DNA from 2 places in the Paenibacillus sp. GCM10027630 genome. Region 2 is predicted to be linked to the other one. Evidence: predicted binding sites of a transcription regulator. Region 2 holds the regulator's gene; the other holds the start of a gene.
The links. The regulator NrdR, encoded in region 2, represses ribonucleotide reductase genes. The targets are predictions, from matches to a motif close to AACACNATATATNGTGTT.
Positions count from the first base shown of each region.

Region 1: a site for NrdR is predicted at 7,998-8,015, ahead of ACFQ0C_RS35665 (adenosylcobalamin-dependent ribonucleoside-diphosphate reductase). Genes of this name have one in related genera too.

Region 1 covers NZ_JBHTGY010000095.1:95,960-105,479, forward strand. Annotated here, with positions in the region: gene ACFQ0C_RS35635 (hypothetical protein) at 1-96, opposite strand, end outside; gene ACFQ0C_RS35640 (SDR family oxidoreductase) at 638-1,051, opposite strand; gene ACFQ0C_RS35645 (SMP-30/gluconolactonase/LRE family protein) at 1,077-2,240, opposite strand; gene ACFQ0C_RS35650 (zinc-dependent alcohol dehydrogenase family protein) at 2,272-3,285, opposite strand; gene ACFQ0C_RS35655 (SDR family NAD(P)-dependent oxidoreductase) at 3,282-4,127, opposite strand; gene ACFQ0C_RS35660 (TetR/AcrR family transcriptional regulator) at 4,411-5,070, shown strand; gene ACFQ0C_RS35665 (adenosylcobalamin-dependent ribonucleoside-diphosphate reductase) at 5,309-7,864, opposite strand; gene dat (D-amino-acid transaminase) at 8,390-9,232, shown strand.
Region 2 covers NZ_JBHTGY010000031.1:102,186-111,705, forward strand. Annotated here, with positions in the region: gene ACFQ0C_RS14160 (MntP/YtaF family protein) at 1-654, shown strand, start outside; gene coaE (dephospho-CoA kinase) at 685-1,281, shown strand; gene ACFQ0C_RS14170 (lytic transglycosylase domain-containing protein) at 1,278-1,892, shown strand; gene ACFQ0C_RS14175 (alpha/beta-type small acid-soluble spore protein) at 1,929-2,153, opposite strand; gene nrdR (transcriptional regulator NrdR) at 2,281-2,757, shown strand; tRNA gene ACFQ0C_RS14185 (tRNA-Ala) at 2,926-3,001, shown strand; gene ACFQ0C_RS14190 (macrolide family glycosyltransferase) at 3,194-4,396, shown strand; gene ACFQ0C_RS14195 (SRPBCC family protein) at 4,547-4,984, shown strand; gene ACFQ0C_RS14200 (helix-turn-helix domain-containing protein) at 5,096-5,932, shown strand; gene ACFQ0C_RS14205 (dihydrofolate reductase family protein) at 6,031-6,627, shown strand; gene ACFQ0C_RS14210 (winged helix-turn-helix domain-containing protein) at 7,288-9,520, shown strand, end outside.

The DNA of each region.
Region 1 (9,520 bases), on a different contig from region 2:
TCCAAGCGCAGTCACCTCAATCGTAACAGGACCGTCAGACAATGAAAAATGCGCATAATCATAATTACTGGTATAACCAACGACGGGAATTACCATAGTATCCGCTTCAAAGAATAAGTTGTTGAAGCTGGGTAAATGGAAGGCAACCCATATGTTGAAATCGTAGCTGCAGAGACATTTGCAGGTGTAACTAGCAGAACAAGCGTCAGCAGAGAACAAGCCACGTGTTTAAATCCTAATTTCAGATTAACTTGGCTCGTATTCTTCGTGTAACATTGATTTTTAAATTTGATAAGTCAGTATTTACCTAATAACATTTTTCTGAAAGTTCACAAGTAATGATTTTAGCATCTTCCATTTTAAAGCTTTTATCACGATTAAATTTAGTTCAAAGGTAAATTTAGTTAATGTTACCTTGATTGGCGGATTCTACAGCTTAAAAAGAATGCAAAAATCTGATTTGTTTATTTGAATACAAAAAACCTCCGCTTGGAGGTTCAATGATAATGTTTGGTGGAGACTATCGGGATCGAACCGACGACCTCTTGCATGCCATACAATGGTTAGTTGCACTATCCGGTATACCAAACTTAGGGCTTTATCTGAATACGAAATGGCATGCCAAATGGACATCGCTTTATTTGAATCGTTGGGCTTGCCTTGAAGGCATGATGGTTAGTTCCGGAATGCTGACATGCTCAGGCTGCTCCAATGCATAGAGCGCCGCCTCTGCAACATCATCAGGATGTAACGGCAAGACTTTCGAAGCAAACGCGCGAATTTCATCCTCGGAATACCCGGCCACCTGAGAAAATTCTGTTGCCACCACCCCGGGCTGAATCGTAGTAATGCGAATCCCCTGATCGATTGTCTCCAAACGTAATGCAGACGCTATGGCGTTAACGCCATATTTGGTAACGCTGTATGGACCTCCTCCGGCAATCACTTCCTTGCCGGCAATGGAGGAGATGATGATGACATCATCGGCGGAAGCCCGTAGTGTAGCGTCAACATTAGACCGTGTACATTTGTCCTGTACATCTCCTCCCATGTTTCCACCCTCCCGGATTCCAACCTTATTTTGTTAAAAGCACGCGGTGAACGCCATGACTGCCTCCAGGTGCCGTTCCTATATATAAAAATCCGTTATGGCTTGCAGCCGTCGTTACCCCATACAGTTTGCCTTCCGGATCATGCCAGCTTCCGATAAGCTCTCCCTGCGGGCTGAGTTCCACAGCAAGACCATGCTTCGCCGGTGCGCTTGCACCGCTCAGCAGCAACTGCGGTATTTTGGCCATGGTACTGGCCAACCAAGGGTTGCTATGCATCAGATCTACAAAGGAAAGGCGAGTTGTGAAGATACCAACCCAAAAATGACCTTGCTCATCACGCGTAATGTTGTCTGGGAAGCCTGCGAGATTGTCTGCGAAAATATCAAATGTCCCCTTCTTTGGACCCTTGAGCCAGTATCTGGTTAACTGATAATGATACGATTCCGCCACAAGCACAAAATCTTCATCCGCAGACAAGGCAACCCCGTTTGCAAAGTACAGGCCTTCTAACAGGACGGTCGTTTGCTTGGTCTTTGGATCGTACTTCAGCAAACGTCCATGCGGCTTGTTCTCGGCAATTTCTTTGAAGGTCACGCTGCCATAATTCGAAGTATCGGAGAAATAAATTGAGCCGTCCTGGGCAATATCAAGCTCGTTAGCCAGATAGATCGGCTTGCCGTCCACTTGATTGGCCAATACCTCTATGCTCCCGGATGGGTTTATAGACAGCAGTCCCTTCTTGACATCAGTAACGATTAAATCGCCATTGGCATCGAATTTAAGCCCATTAGGCGTTCCTTTGGTGTCTGCAAACAATTGGGCTTTTTGCGGTTTACCCTCTGCATCGAAAGGAACTTTGTAAATTTTACCATTTGAATCTCCTGTATATAGCTGTCCTTCTTTATCGAATGTAATGAATTCCGGGAATTGAGGGGCATCAGTAACAAGCTGAGCCGAGCTGAGTTTATTGTTCTGTTTCCACGGACCCGCTTCCTCAAGAGAAGGAGCCGTCGGTGCGGACCATTTTGTAGGTTTTATCGGTGAAGGCAAAAGCAAGAAAACGAGTAATCCTATAACGAGCACAGCGAGCAGCGATAGCCCCCATCTGCATATCCTAGCACATAGTGAGCGTTTAGGACGACTCACGCCTTCAGTAGATTTAACGGAGCGAGCTGTTGATTTGGGCATTAAAGTGCCTCCTTTGCCATTTTTGCGAGATTTAGATTTGGACTACGATTTTACCAAAATATTGCTTTCCTTCAGCCAAGAGCGCGAATGCTTCTCCAATTCGATCCAGAGGAAACACACGGTCGATGACGGGATGTAAACCATGATTGGCAATCGCTCGATTCATCTTTTCAAAGTGATCTCGGTTGCCGACTTGACTGCCGCGAACAGTTGCCGCTTTCTGCAAGATGCTGGAGACATCGTATTCCGGAATGGTCAAGCCCGATAAGAACCCGACCATACTCACGGTCCCTCCAGTGCGAAGCGCATTTATAGATTTCCCCATCGTTGCCGCTCCTCCAACATCAAGAACATGGTCGACACCACTGCCAGTCAACTCTAACGCTGCCTTATCCCAATCAGGAACTTCCGAATAGTTGATCGTTTGCCATGCGCCAAGAGCTTTTGCTCGTTCCATCTTGTCGTTGCTGCTCGACGTGATGATGACTCGTGCTCCGGCCAAAAGCGAGAATTGCAGCCCAAAGATGGAAACACCGCCTGTTCCTTGCAGCAGCACGGTATCACCTGTTTGCAAACCACCGTATTCGATTAGCATGCTCCATGCGGTTAATGCCGCGATCGGCAAGGTGGAGGCCTCCTCATAAGTGAGGTGATCGGGAATAAGGACCACTCCGTCTTCATGCAGAACGATATACTCAGCCGCTACTCCGTTCAATGGACCTCCCAGACTGTCATCTAACACCCCTGGTCTTGGGCTGCCGCCAATGAATCGCTGTTGAAAATTACCCGCTACTCGGTGTCCGACTTGAAACCTTGTTACTCCTTGGCCAACGGCTACAATTTCTCCGGCTCCGTCTGATAATGGAATGAAGGGGAATTTGACTTCGATCGGCATTAATCCGCTGAGGACCACCAGATCCCGATAATTGAGAGAAGCTGCCCTCATGCGGACAAGCACTTCCTTAGGGCCTGGCGTTGGTATATCGAGTTCCGTTATGGTTAATTCTTCAAAGCCGAAGCCGTTTTTCAGTAGTATAGCTTTCATCGTATTGTCCTCCCAGAAAGATCAGATTCATTACCCGGATTCTTATTATTGCTGCTGTATCCTTCACGCGGACGAAGCATGCTTCCTACAAGCCGAAGACCTTGCTTTCGTGTAATGAATCGCGATAACTGCGCCCCTAGATAATTCTGCACACCCGGAACGACATACACTTTCCCATCCTTCAACGCGCGAAGTGCAACCTTTACGACTCTTTCTGGAGTATCTTTCTTTCCGACGGAAGCCTCTTCCGCTCCTACGACATTAAAGAAACTGGTGTCCGTCGAACCGGGACAAAGTGCGAAGAATTTGATACCGCGGTTACGGTTTTCAAACCATAACGCTTGAGTAAACGACAGGACGAAAGCTTTCGTTGCTCCATATACGGCCATATAGGGAAGTGGTTGAAATCCGGCGGTTGAAGCAACATTGATAACTGCACCTGAGCTTCTGTGCAACATGTCCGGTAAGAACAAGTGGGTCATATCTACAACAGCGGCGACATTGAGCATAACTTCTTCATGTTGACGCTCACCTGACACTTGTTCAAACAAACCATGTGTAGCAAACCCTGCATTGTTAATCAGCATTTCGATATCCACTTTCAAAAGTCGACATTTTTGATATAACTCGCTGGGCGCGCCCTCTTTCGAAAGATCCATAGAGATAACCTCGGTTTTGATGCCATACATCTTTCTGAGCTCAGCTGCCAGGCTCTCAAGCTTGCTCTCCGATCGGGCCACGAGTACCAAATGGCTGCCTTGTTTGGCCAATTGTCTTGCGAATTGCTCTCCAATACCGGAAGAAGCACCCGTGACGAGCGCCCATTTCCCTTGCATTGTCATAACGCTACTCCCCTTTTAGTTACAATGTTATAATATAGAAACATCGTTACCATATACTTAAAAGTAATCCGCGATTCTCAACTCCCAAGAAAGTTAAGAATCATCGCGGTCGGTAACAGTGTTTCTTTATGGAACTATTGTAACCACTCATTTTTAGAATGTCAATATGATTTTTGAACATCCAAGATCTCTTTGACAACAGCCTAACATCTGTATAAAATTCCTGATAAGAGAGCAAGAAACTTGTTTCCTGACGAAAATATGATACCCGAAGGTGATGATTATGAGCGACCAAGATATCTCCTCCAATGCGAACACACGAAAGTTGAAAACTTACCAAGAAGCTCGCTTGCAAAATATTGAAAATCTCCGCAAACTCGTTGTTGATGCTGCGGCAACTCTCTTGCAAGAAGAGGGACCGGAATCCGTTACTGTGCGTAAAGTATCGCAAAAAATGGGTTGCTCAACAAAAATCATTTATAGCTTGTTTGTCAATAAAGAGGGCTTGGCTCAGCAGTTGTATCTGGACGGTTGTAAGCTTCTCGCTAACGAATTCGAGGGGACGCCACAAGCTGCTGATCCGGCACAGCAAATGCTGAACTTAGGAGAAACCTTTTGGCAATTCGGGCAGCGTTACTCCAGTTATTATAAGCTGATGTTCGGAGGAGCTTTCGCAGATTTCAAACCGGACGAGGAAAGTATGCATGGCACTGTAACAGCCATGCGGCAATTATTGACTGTGATTAGCAATGCGCAAGAGAAAGGACTGATTCCCGAACAGTATGACACGGATTCCGTTATACGTATATTCTGGGCCTCACTCCACGGCGTTATTCATCTTTACATTGGTGGACACTTGGGAGATGTACAATCGGCCCATGCGGTATACAGGCAAACGTTGTCTTTGATTGTCAGCTCGTTGTTGCCAAATCATAGCACCTAATGGGGAAGCTATCCGATCGACAAGTCACACAGTTATTACTGATAGAGCTGTGTCACAACTGAGCCAAATTCCATTTTTTGAAATGCATGATTGTGTGTTTTATAGCATCTCTAGTGGAATCATACTTGCAGGGTTAACGATAGCTTCAAATAGCGTTTAAATCTAATGAATTATGAAACAATTCTAATTCTGGAATTTCACACACAAAAAAAAAGCAAGGGTCACCCCCTGCTTTTCCTTAGCTACACTTTCCATAACCGCAATTAGTACAATTCTTGCAGCCCTCACTATTGATCAACGAAGCTGATCCGCAGGATGGGCACAGGTCGAGCGATGTAGCTGAGCTGCGATTCACCGCATATTGTGCGGTCGTTTCCATCACGACCTCCTGGGTGGCGGTGACGTAGTCGTCCGCATCGTCGGAAAATTCACCGTGCATCTCGAGCGCTTTGGCTACTGCGTCTGCAATGGATTCAACTCGGTTGGCACCGAAGCCAATCGCTCCTGATCCACCAATGCCTTTGAGATGTTTTGTCAGCAGCTGTACCTTGTTGCCGTGGTCGCCATAACGCAAGAACAAGGAGCAGACGCGGCCCAATGCTTCGGACATAGCGAATACATCGGATCCTGCTTTCCCCACATTCAGGAAAATTTCAACGGGCGAGCCATTCATATCGTTAATCGTAATGTAGGCCATCCCGAATGGCGTATTGAATTTGTACGTAGCTCCACGCAAAATTTGCGGCCGCCGTTTGTACTGCTTATCATCCACCTTGTCCGTCCCCGATACAGTTATAGCTAATGATTCAGCAATGCTGCTGTTAAGAGGCGTATGAACACTTTCTTGGCCTGATGAAGTGGCGAGAGTCTCTGCCTTTTCGGTTACATCCGGTTTGAGCGCTGCAATTGCATCGATTGATTTATCCTCTTTCTTCTCTGTAGAAAGCACCTGAACATCACGACTTCCATCACGGTAGATCGTTACGCCCTTGCAGCCTAAATCGAAGGCTAATTCATAGAGTCGCTTGGTCTCATCTACCGTAAAATCAGCAGGGCAGTTCGCTGTTTTGGAAATCGAGCTATCCACCCACTTCTGAATCGCAGCTTGAGCTCGGATATGATCCTCTGCGGATAAATCCATAGAGGTTACAAAGTAGTCAGGCAGATCCTCTCCCGGATGAGCATCCTTCCAATCCTGGGCGATGGGCACATACTGCTTATCAAAGCCAAGACGACTTTGGCGGTAATATTCGAAAGCAAAATAAGGCTCTATACCTGTCGAAGTGCCTACCATAGTTCCTGTACTCCCGGTAGGCGCTTGAGTTATCACAGTAACATTGCGCATTCCTTTTTTCTGAATTGCCGCGCCAACCTCAGGGAATTCACTTGTCATTGTTTTCATGAAGCCGCTTTGTAAGTATTTATCCGCTTCAAAAAGGGTGAAGCTGCCCTTCTCCGCGGCAATATCGGCGGATGCTAAGTAAGCCTCCTTGGCCATAAAACCGTAAATCCGATCCATGAATTGGAGTGATTCCGGGCTTCCATAACGAATCTGAAGCATGATCATCAATTCAGCCAAGCCCATCGTTCCAAGACCTACCCTGCGTTCATTCAGCTGGTTAAGCCGATTTTCCTCAAAATGATAAGGTGTCTTGTCAATTACATTATCTAGAAACCGGGTCGAATAGCGTACAACCTTGCCGAGCTCATCCCAAGCCACATCATGCTTCTCAGCATCATAGAATTTGGACAAGTTGACGGCAGATAAATTACACACACCCCATGCCGGCAATCCCTGCTCTCCGCATGGATTGGTGCAAATAATCGGATTGAAGTACCAGCTATTGGACATTTGGTTGTAATACTCCATGAAAACAACGCCAGGCTCTGCAGATTTCCAAGCCGATTCTATGATGGTATGCCATATTTCACGCGCTTTGACAGTACGGTATACATGGACTTGTTTGCCTAGCTTCTTCCACTTATCCAGATCTCCATCCCATAATTCGTCATACTGCGAATCGGTTGTGTCCGGATATACAAGATCCCAATCGAGATCTTCCTTAACAGCCTTCATAAAACCATTGCTGACGCAGACCGATAAATTCGCATTCGTAATTTGCCCCATCGTTTGCTTAACTGTAATAAAGTCTGCAACATCCGGATGCCAATCATTCATCATGAGCATCAATGCGCCGCGGCGGCTGCCGCCTTGTTCAATTAACCCGGTGGTGTAGCTGAACAAGCCTCCCCATGATACAGCGCCGCTAGAGGAGCCATTAACACCCTTAACAATTGCTCGTCTTGGACGAAGCGAGGAAAGATTAATACCGACGCCTCCTCCGCGAGCCATAATTTCCGTCATCTCAGTCAATGAACTCATAATACCGCCACGGCTATCATGAGGAGATGGAATGACATAACAGTTAAATAGTGTCAATTCATCGCTCGCGTCAGCCCCTGCGGCAATCCGTCCTCCAGGAACAAGCTTCCAGTCATCCAATATATATCTAAACTTCTCCGTCCACTCCGTTTTTTTCTCTGGTGTAGCTTCTACTGAAGCCATGGCGCCTGCCAAACGGTCCCATAATTGCTCGGGTGTTTTTTCCAATGTCAAAGTAAGCTTTTCAACCGAAGAATCTACAATATCTCCATTGCGAAGCTTAACCTTCACATATTTATCAGTGCGGCTGATCACTTCCCCAACCTCTTTGGCTGGAAACTTGGGATCATCCTTTGTCAGAACCAATACGGTATCGCCGACTTTCGTTAAAGCCGTATTTGCATTCTTCATAGCATAACGATCAAGGAAAATTTTCTCGCTCAAACCACTTAATTTCTTGCTGTCCACTGTCTCCAAAACAATAACCTCCCGAAAATAGAGATCAACACCAAGCACAATATCTAGTATGCCATTAACATTATACAGCACAATATATGGTACTTCTAATGGGGCACTCGCGGAATTCACGGGTTAGGACAAGACACATTGCCAATTGCTTGAATTTGCTCTGTGAATCACTCTTTTTCAAGGATTGAAAACGATAGTTTTTTCGACAGCTTTCGCCTAATAATCGATTCGCAGGAACTATTTCCCACGACAAAAGCACTACCATTTTCAACTTAGAGATCCATTACTTGCAGAGAGCAGCAAACTAATTTTGACATACAAGGCTAACCTTGTTACCCTAACGATAGTACGACTTCGTAAATCATGCATGTACCAGTCAACAGCCATTCACTACTTTGAGCATACCATATTATTAATTGCAACACAAACAAATGTTCGTATTTTATTTTAAAAAAGGAGCGTCTTGCTATGAACCTATATTTGTATCAAAATCAGTTTCTCCCTAAGGAGCGAGTATCTATTTCCCCTGATGACAGAGGCTATTATTTTGGAGATGGCGTTTATGAAGTATTTCGTGTTTATAACGGCAATCTGTTTGAACCGGAGGGGCATTACCGCAGGTTGGAAAAGAGCGCTCGGGAGGTCCGCATTCCACTACCCTATAGTTTAGAGCGGCTGCATCAATATTTAACCGAACTAATACAAACTAATCATCTTCAAGAGGGCACCGTGTACATGCAAATCACCCGTGGGGCTGCACCACGCGCTCATCCTTTTCCGCCTACCCATACAGAGCCGGTTTTGATGGCCTTTTGTAATGAAATCCCTAGACCGAAAAGTACAATGGAGCAAGGAATTACAGCAATAACAGCGGATGACATTCGATGGCTCAGATGCGACCTGAAAACTTTGAATCTGCTAGCAAATGTTATGGCCAAGCAGCATGCATTGGATCAAGGGGCTGGAGAGGTCATTTTACATAGAAATGGAACCATTACAGAATGCAGTGCATCTAACTTCATGATCATAAAAGAAGGCGAGCTCTTTACACACCCCGCCAATAATCTCATTTTACATGGTATTACCCGTGAAGTTGTGCTTAGATTGGCCCGTAATCTTGACATAGTGTACCACGAGCGAGCTTTTACCATTGAAGATCTACTTGCGGCTGAAGAGGCGTTTATCAGTGGAACTACTGTGGAAGTAACGCCCATTATCTCAGTAGACGGCAGACGGATTGGAACGGGCCGTCCAGGACCTGTGACCAGGAAGCTGCAGCAAGCCTTTGAGCAGTTAATTAACGGTCAGTAATTTAATATTGGAGTTTTAAAAGAAATAGGTTCGGGAGGATCAGGCGGAGAATTCAATCAAAGGGACTGACTGTCCCTTAGGTGCGAACCAGACTCTGGTGGATGGGGAGATTTCGAGCGCCATTGTACTTTTACATGCAGCAATTGCCATTTTAACGCATCAATTGCAACTTCCTAGTGTAGGAGTCCGGGCATTTGATGTCGTGTGACTTGGATGTGCACGCTTGCCATGATGGGAACACCTCCTTCACCAAAATCATACATGACGAAAGTTAGTAGCTAGTTGCTC
Region 2 (9,520 bases):
GATGGTTTCGGTGTAGGAGTCATGTACGGCTTACGCAAAATTCGGATACCCTTATTATCTGTAGCCATCATTTCTGTATGTTCTGGGCTTATTATTTATATGTCAATGCAGATTGGCGTTTTTATAAGCAGGTTTGTAGACCCGGACGTTGCAAAAGGAATTGGTGGGATCATCCTGATTGGAATCGGAATATGGGCTTTATATCAGGTTGTGACACAGAAAAAGGATTCAGCGGAGCAAGAAGAAAATATCGATCAGCCGAATGCTTTCGCGGCAGCAGGTATCCAGGACGAGGCGGCTGTTCAAAGCGCCAAAGAAATTATGTATATAGAGCTTAAGAGGCTTGGGTTAGTCATTCAAATATTACGTACGCCCTCTATAGCTGACAGGGACCGTTCAGGCAACATATCTGCATCTGAGGCTGTGTTGCTAGGGGTGGCTCTTTCCCTGGATGCCTTTGGCGCTGGTATTGGGGCAGCTTTAATCGGATTTACTCCATGGCTTACTTCAGCTGTAATAGCATTTGCGAGCGGGGCATTTCTGGCTACAGGATTGCGGATAGGCTACAAGTATTCGGAGCTGGTATGGATTCGAAGGCTATCTGTTTTTCCGGGATTCGTTTTAATTTTTATGGGAATTATGAAACTGTTGTAATATAATGCTTACAAGCTGAGGAGAATTACTATGAACATCGGTTTGACCGGAGGCATCGCCTGTGGCAAAAGCACCGTTTCTAACATGCTGGTGCAGCGCGGGGTGATGCTGGTTGACGCCGACCGTATAGCTAGAGAGGTTGTCGAACCGGGCAGCCCTGTGCTGGAACAAATAGCAGAACGGTTTGGCCAGGAAGTGCTGCTTGAGGATGGGACATTAAATCGCAAAAAGCTGGGTGAAATGGTTTTTGGAAACCAAGCAGCTTTGAAGGATTTGCAGGATATGATGCATCCTTCTATCAGGGCTTTAATGCGGCAAAGAATGAAGGATTACGAACAGCAGCATCCGGATAAGCTGGTAGTAGTAGATGTGCCGCTATTGTACGAATCCGGACTGCAATCAATGTTTGAAGAGGTAATGGTCGTTTATATTCCCCGAAATGTGCAGATGGACAGGCTTGTTCTACGCGATGGTTTGTCATTGGAGCAGGCTGAGAAAAGACTGCAGGCCCAAATGGATATCGAGCAGAAGAAAGCATTGGCTGATATTCTCATCAACAATGAGGGCTCCTTACCGCAAACAGAAGAGCAAGTAGAACAATTCCTGAGAAAGAGAGGGCTTCTATGAGCTTTGGCTTTTGGCGAAGGAAGCGGGTATTTGCACTTTTCTTAATTGCATTTATCATATTTTTGTTTTTAAGCAGCAGTATGGTGGGCCGATTACTTTATCCGATTCAATATAAGGATGAAATACTGCTTAATGGTGATAAATATGGTTTAGATCCGTTTTTGATCGCAGCCATTATTCGTGTAGAATCTAACTTCAAAGTGGATATCGAATCGAAAAAGGGCGCTTTTGGGCTAATGCAGCTTATGCCCGACACTTCAGATTGGATTGTGGAGATGGGGCGTTTCTCGTCTACTCATAAAGAAAATTTACATAATCCTACGGTCAGTATACAATTAGGATCATGGTACTTAAGCTGGCTGCACAAGCAGTATAAAGGCAATACAGTGGCGGCCATAGCCGGATATAACGCAGGACAGGGAAATGTAAACCGTTGGCTGCAAAATCAGGAGTGGGATGGTACACTGGAAAAGGTGAATTCGATCCCATTTGGTGAAACAAGGCATTACATTCAGCGCGTTTTATATTATTATAATAAATATCATAAGCTTTATGCAGAAGAGTGGGGAGTTTCGCCTCAAATGCAAAGAAGCATTGGACAAGCTCCCTGAGGAGCAATTGTCCAACACTTCTTCTTCCTAAAATGATTACTTAAATTGTCCAGCTAGTTGTTGTTCAGCGATTTGTACCAAGCGACGGGTAATGTGTCCACCGATCGCACCTGTATCACGAGTAGCCATGTTACCGTAGTAACCGTCTTGAGGAATGGAGATACCCAATTCCTGTGCTACCTCGTATTTCAGTTGATCCAACGCTGCGTTCGCTTGAGGAACTACAAGTACGTTGCTGCTCCGAGATTGTCCTGCACCCATGTCTGTTCACCTCCTTGTAGTTGGTAAACCTATTATGTGCGTTTATCGGAAGTTCATAACAGGGATTCGTTGGCAATCCCTTGGATTAGTTCGCAAGGGATATTCCCGGCAAAAGGAGTGTTAGAAGATGAAATGCCCATACTGCGATTACCTTGGAACTAAAGTGCTGGATTCCCGCGCAGCCAATGAGAACAAATCCATTCGCCGCCGCAGGGAATGTGAGAGATGCACCAAGCGATTTACGACGTTTGAAATGGTGGAGGAAACCCCGCTTATCGTTATTAAAAAAGATGGCAGCCGTGAGGAATTCAGCCGGGAAAAGATGCTCCGCGGTCTAATACGAGCCTGTGAGAAGCGCCCAGTGTCGGTAGAGCAGCTAGATAAAATCGTCTCTGAGGTGGAAAAGCAGGTCCGCAATACGGCGCATGCAGAAGTAGACAGCCGCAACATCGGTGAAATTGTAATGGAACAGCTGTACCCAGTAGATGAAGTTGCCTATATTCGGTTTGCATCCGTCTATCGTCAATTCAAAGATATCAATATGTTTATGCGCGAGCTCAATGACATTCTCTCCAAGCATGGCGTTGGCGAAGATAATAAATAGGCCGCAGGTGTGTGTTGTCATTTTTTGTTGACAACCTTTAAGCACCTGTGGTATTATCATTTTTGTCGCTACAGAGCTTTAGCTCAGCTGGAATTCCATGCTGGCCCGCGACAATGTTCCGAAAGTAACATGGGAAAATGAAACTTGTTTCCTTGATTGCGAATATATGGGGAATTAGCTCAGCTGGGAGAGCGCATCGCTGGCAGCGATGAGGTCAGGGGTTCGATCCCCCTATTTTCCACCAATATCTAACACAAACGACAGAAATGTCGTTTTTTTGTGTTTTGGGGCTTCCGGCAAATTATCTGAATCAACTTCGAAGCAAGACCCCACTTTCTAGGGATATTTTGTATTGTTTTTAGCCTAGTGTTCGTGCATTGTTGAAAAAAACGTATCGTTATTAGCGGAGGATGGCACATTATGAAAGGTGATGAATATGGCTCGTGTTTTGCTGATCAATGGAGGTTCCGAAGGACATATCAATCCAACCCTCGGTGTTGTTCAAGAACTTATCCGTCGTGGAGAAGAGGTAGTTTACTTTATAGCTGAACAGTTTCGTGATCGCGTCGAGCCAACGGGCGCAGAGGTGATCACATTCGATGGCAGCAAATTTATTGAGGCATTCCTTGCCGGAGGAAGAAATCCTTGGGGTCGAGTAGGCGGACTATTGCGCACCGCCGACATTATCATTCCCAGTCTTCTTGAGCAAACAAAAGGAGAACGTTTTGATTACATCATTCACGACTCGATGTTCGGCTGTGGGCGTTTACTTGCACAAATACTCGACCTGCCTGCAATCAATTCGTGTACGAGTTTTGCAATCCAAGAAAACAGTTTTGACAGTATGCAAGACCACCTCTCCAGTCATTTTCCAGCAGATGTGAATGAACGTGAACAACAAGACTTTCAACAACTGGTTAATAACGTGCAAGCGAAATACAATGTGCAAGTTGGCTCCGCCTACGAGGTTTTTTGCAATCCCGCCCCATTGACCATCGTCTACACATCGAAACGCTTTCAGCCTGATGGGGAAAGCTTCGATGAAACGTTTAAGTTTGTTGGACCCTCTTTCGTGCCGCACGCTCATGATCAATTTGATTTTTCTAATTTGGATACGGATCACCTGATTTACATATCACTCGGCACTGTTTTCAATCAAGCCGTGGATTTTTACAAGCTCTGTTTTGCCGCGTTCGCTGAAACGAAGTATACCGTGATTTTATCCGTCGGCAAACAAACCCAGATAGCGGACTTGGGAGACATTCCTGCGAATTTTATCGTACGCAACTACGTACCGCAAATCGAAGTACTGCAACACGCCAAATTGTTTATCACACATGGCGGCATGAACAGCACCAGTGAAGGTATGTATTATGGTGTGCCGTTGATTGTACTTCCCCAAAGCGCCGACCAACCTGTTGTGGCGCGACGTGTGGCTCAACTCGGTGTAGGCATTCAGCTCAATCAAGAAGGCTTAACCGCACAAGATCTCAGAGAGGCAGCGGAAAGCGTACTAAAGGATGCGTCAATTCCAAAGCAATGCGTTGAAATTGGCGATTCGTTCCGAGCTGCAGGCGGGTATCATAGAGCTGTCGAGGAGATATTCGTGTTTAAACGAAGTCTGGGCATGACTAAATAATCGAGTTGCCTCCAAGGGGCTTGCCGAAACGTTGGCACGTTTAGAAATGCCCTCTATGATGGGGAGTAATGCGGTAAAGTACGGATATAAACAATTGTATAAGGAATATGAAGTGGAATTCGACAGGTCCTAATGAATGGAGGAATTCAAATGAATAACTTGACGAAAATGGAGATTCGAAAACCTGCTTATGACGTTTTTGAAGCTTTTGTCAATCCTGAAAAGATTGGAAATTTTTGGTTTTCGTCCAGCTCGGAGAGATGGGAAAAAAGCAAAACAGTCACGTTGAGGTACGAAGAGTACAAAGCTCAAGGGGATATTCACGTGATCGAAATGATTGAAAATCGAAAGATTGTATTTGAATGGGGGGCGGAAGACGGGGGGCCGCACCTTGTGACAATAACGCTCAAGGATACGGATCAAGCAAGTACCATCGTAGAAGTGAACGAAGATGGATTTGACGAGAATGATCCTGATTTAATAGCAAAATTGGTGGACAATAAAGAAGGATGGGTCTATATGCTGACTTGTCTAAAAGGTTATTTGGAATTTGGAGTGAACCGATTGAGGAGCGCGTTGGTAAAATGATTGGAATTTAAAAATGCGTAACGCTTTGGTTTTCGAGCGTTGTGCATTTGCTCGCATATTAAAAAGAAGACAACTTTCCAGTTGCTCTGGATTCGTGTAAAATAAAAGATTATGACAACGATCAACTTTAACGTTTTGCCTCCTCCTCCAGCTTTAAGCCGGGATATCGAGTGCCTGCGAATCTCAACTCACTTAGGAGATCAACCACTCGAGGTTAAGGTTTGTCCAAGCGGTTACCCGGGTATCGTCTTCCAGCTTGCCGCAGATCAAAACGCAGCGATAGAAAGTATTGCAATCCGTTCCGAACAAACATCCAATATTCCGTTCTTATTTCTGCATGGACAAGGTTCGGAACCGAGCATCATGCGTTTTAGAGGTACACCTTATACGACGATCCAATTGGTTTTTAAGCCCCACGCACTATACAGCTTGTTTGGCTGGGACGCGGCAGCTCATAACCAAGGCCTCTTGGCTCCGGATCAATTCGATGCGGTGGAACTCGAGAGGCAGCTTTTGTCCGCGAACTCGACTGACGAACGGGTTTATTTGCTCAATCACTTTTTACTGACTGCTTTAAAGCAGACGAATAGGCGTGACGAGCTCATCGAGTTGACACTCGAATATATTCGCAAACATATCGCAAGTATTACAGTGCAAGATCTGGTTGCCGTATTTCATATTTCTGAGCGGCAATTTCAGAAACGTTTCGCCCGTGTCGTAGGCATGCCGCCGCATCTGTACATCAGAGTAAGACGCATAAATGAAGCATTGCGGTTGATGCATTCAGGGCAGTACGATCGATTGTCCGACGTCGCTTATGCGCTGAACTATTATGATCAGTCTCATTTTATACGCGATATGAAATTGTTCTCCTGGGTAAGTCCGAAACATATAGCGATGAAGGTTAGTGAATTTCATAGCGACCTGGCAGGGTCCTCCTATTTATAATAAAGGACGGGTTTGTCCAATTTTTTTATCGTAGTTCCGGGTATGATCAAGTTATTCCAATAGGAATTAATGATTCAAGAACCGAGGAGTGGTAGGCTATGAACAAAATTAAAATGCTGAATCGAATATCGATCGATGGCTATTTTGCCAGCTTAAATGAAGCGACTTTTGGTATGGATTGGTTTATTCATGACCCGGAGGTTGACAAAGCGGCACATGCTATCGGCGGCAAGATGAACATCCTTATTTTGGGAAGCACGACTTTCCGCGGATTTGAACGCTATTGGGTGCCAGTGCTCCATAATCCGGATGCGCCCAGTCATTTGAAAGAGATAGCTCAAGAACTGACTGACATGACCAAAATCGTTTTCTCCAAAACAATCAATGAGACTGAGTGGGACAACACCCAAATTTATAATGACAACCTGATCGAAGTGGTACGACAATTGAAACGAGACGCTAGTTGTGACATTCTTGTGCTGGGCAGTGGCTCCATCGTACAGCAGCTTGCCGAGGAAGGTTTGATTGATGAGTATATCTTTATTGTCAGTCCTGTTGTGGCGGGTAAAGGTAAACCTTTGTTTGATCACGTCAGCCAATTTGCACTCACTCCGGTAGAGGCGAGTACGTTCGAATCTGGAAACGTTGTGCTTCATTATGTGAAACCTTCTTCCACAGGGTTTTCCTCCGAATAGCTAAAACTAAATAGTAACGGGCTATACTGCTGACGAAAGAAAATGGCGAGTCATCCCCAAAAATTCCAATGAGAAAGCCTCCAAAACCACTGTCAAAGTGGAACTGGAGGCTTTTTTCTTGCGGAGTTTAAGCGGGAGTGGATGATTCTTGTTAAACAAATTAGAGCTTTAGATCTTTAATGCATCCCATGACCAAGGAGGATTTTATAGGGAGAGCGGCGATGAGCTCTGGAGGATTTTGTACGGAACAGATAGTTCCGCTAATCCATCAGCCGTCTCCAATCTGGGGCGATAGCGGAAGTGGGAATTCCGTTATGTTGGCCGAATTGGTGCATGTGTGCACAAAAACAGAGCAATAACGGAACTGGCTGTTCCCGTATCCCTCTGATTTTTGGACTTTTTAAGTGATAACGGAACAATTACTTCCGCATTGCCCTTCACTTCCTTGGAAGCAGTACTGATGGCTTCAATAGCGGCCGTAATCCCACACTCATCTCTCCAAAGCACACAAACGTAGATCACTCGTTTGCTTTTGGCACAGATTGTTGCAGCTCGAAGGCATGCTGAGAAAGGACACAAAAGGGATATAGAGCTAAACTGTCGAAAATAATAATATTCATATCTTGCCGCTGCAATTGGCGGCATAGAACGGTGGTTAGTATGTCCACACCTATTGTATTCACTAAACTATTTATCCCTCCGCCGCGGCCTAACGTTGTTATCCGCCCTCGTTTGATCGATTGCTTGAACGAAGGTATGCAGCGCAAGCTGACACTCATCTCCGCTTTTGCTGGATGCGGTAAAACTACGCTTGTCAGCGAATGGCTCGCAGGCTGCTCTCAACCAGCTGCATGGCTGTCACTTGAAGAGGGGGATAACGACCCTGCATGCTTTCTGACATACCTCTTTGCTGCTGTGCAGACGATTGCCCCGGATATTGGAAAAGGTGTGTTTGCTTTGCTTCGATCCCCGCAGCTCCCGCCAATCGAATCGATTATAACAGCCTTGCTCAATGAAATCACCGCCATTCCGGACCATTTTGTACTCGTTCTTGACGATTACCACGTTATTGATTCCAGAGCGATTGACAAGGCTATCGCCTTTCTGCTTGAGCACATGCCGCAACAGATGCATCTGGTCATCTCCACCCGCGAGGATCCACGTCTACCCTTGGCACGGCTACGAGTCAGGGATCAATTGACTGAAGTGCGTGGGGCAGACCTACGTTTTACCTCCACTGAAGCAGCCGAATTTCTAGGCAGCGTGATGGGGCTAAACCTTTCTCCTGAAAATATCGCCTTGCTTGAATCGCGCACAGAAGGCTGGATAGCCGGTCTGCAATTAGCCGCGCTTTCCATGCAGGGACATGAAGATCCCGCAAGCTTAATCCAAACTTTCACCGGCAGTCACCATTTCGTACTGGACTATCTGATTGAAGAGGTGCTGCAGCTGCGACCCGAAAGCATTCAAACTTTCTTGCTGCATACATCAATCCTCGATCGGATGTGCGGCCCTCTTTGTGATGCGGTTCTTTGCAGGAAAGCCGGGGAACAACAAGCCCCTTCTGCTTCAGGGCAAGAAACCTTGGAATATCTCGAACGTGCCAATCTATTCATCGTTCCGCTGGACAACGAACGGCGTTGGTATCGCTATCACCATCTTTTTGCTGATTTACTGCGGAAACGGCTGCACCAAAGTGTAACCTCGAAAATAAGGGATATTGAGAGGGACGTGGCTGAATTACATATACGTGCCAGCACTTGGTATGAAGACAATGGACTGGAGATTGAAGCTTTTCACCATGCCGCAGCGGCCAATGATATTCAGCGTGCAGCTCGCCTAGTGGAGGGAAAGGGGATGCCCCTGCTATTTCGTGGAGCGGTAGCCCCTGTACTGAATTGGCTGGATTCAATGCGCAACGAGGATCTGGATGCAAGGCCCTCGTTGTGGGTAATGTATGCTTCTGCATTGCTGATGGCGGGTCAAATGACCCGAGTCGAACAGAAGCTGCAAGCTGCTGAGAAGGCACTGCAAGGTGCTGAACAAGATGATAAGATACGAGATTTAATCGGACATATTGCCGCTATACGCGCTACTCTGGCTGTTAGCAAGCATCAGGCAGAAACCATCATTGCCGAATCGCGTCGTGCTCTGGACTATTTGCATCCGGACAATCTGCCTGTCCGCACAGCCACCACCTGGACGCTGGGATATGCTTATCAGCTCCAGGGAGATCGTGCTTCTGCTGGCAAGGCCTACGCCGAAGCATTATCGATCAGTCAGATGATCGGACATGTCATAATCAACATTATGGCTGCACTGGGCCTTGGGAACATATATGAAGCTGAAAATCAGCTTTGTGAGGCGGCTGAGACCTATCGGCAAGTTCTGAATATGGCAGGTGATTCACCGCTGCCTGCTGTGTGTGAAGCTCATCTGGGCTTAGCTCGTATATGTTATGAATGGAACAACCTGGATGCCGCTATGCAGCATGGTCAACGGAGCGTCCAACTGGCGAAGCAGTTTGAACAATCGGACAGAGTTGTTGCAGGTGATGTGTTCCTTGCCCGCTTGAAGCTTGCGAAGGGAGAGGTGAGCGGCGCGGCGGCTATTTTAGCCAAGGCGGAACCTATCGCCCGTTTGCAAAATTTCGCGAGCCAGCTGCCGCATATTGCCGCTGCTCAAGTGCTTGTGATGCTTCATCAGCATCAGGGCAATCTGGCGGCAGCCGCTCATTTGGCTCAGAAGCACGAGCTTTACATGAGTCAGGCTCGGATACATCTGGCACAGGGAGACGCGTCTGCAGCACTCGCGTTGCTGGAGCAGGCGGAGACAAAGGGATGGGCAGATGAACGGCTTAAGGTAATGGTTCTGCAAGCGGTTGCTCTGCACG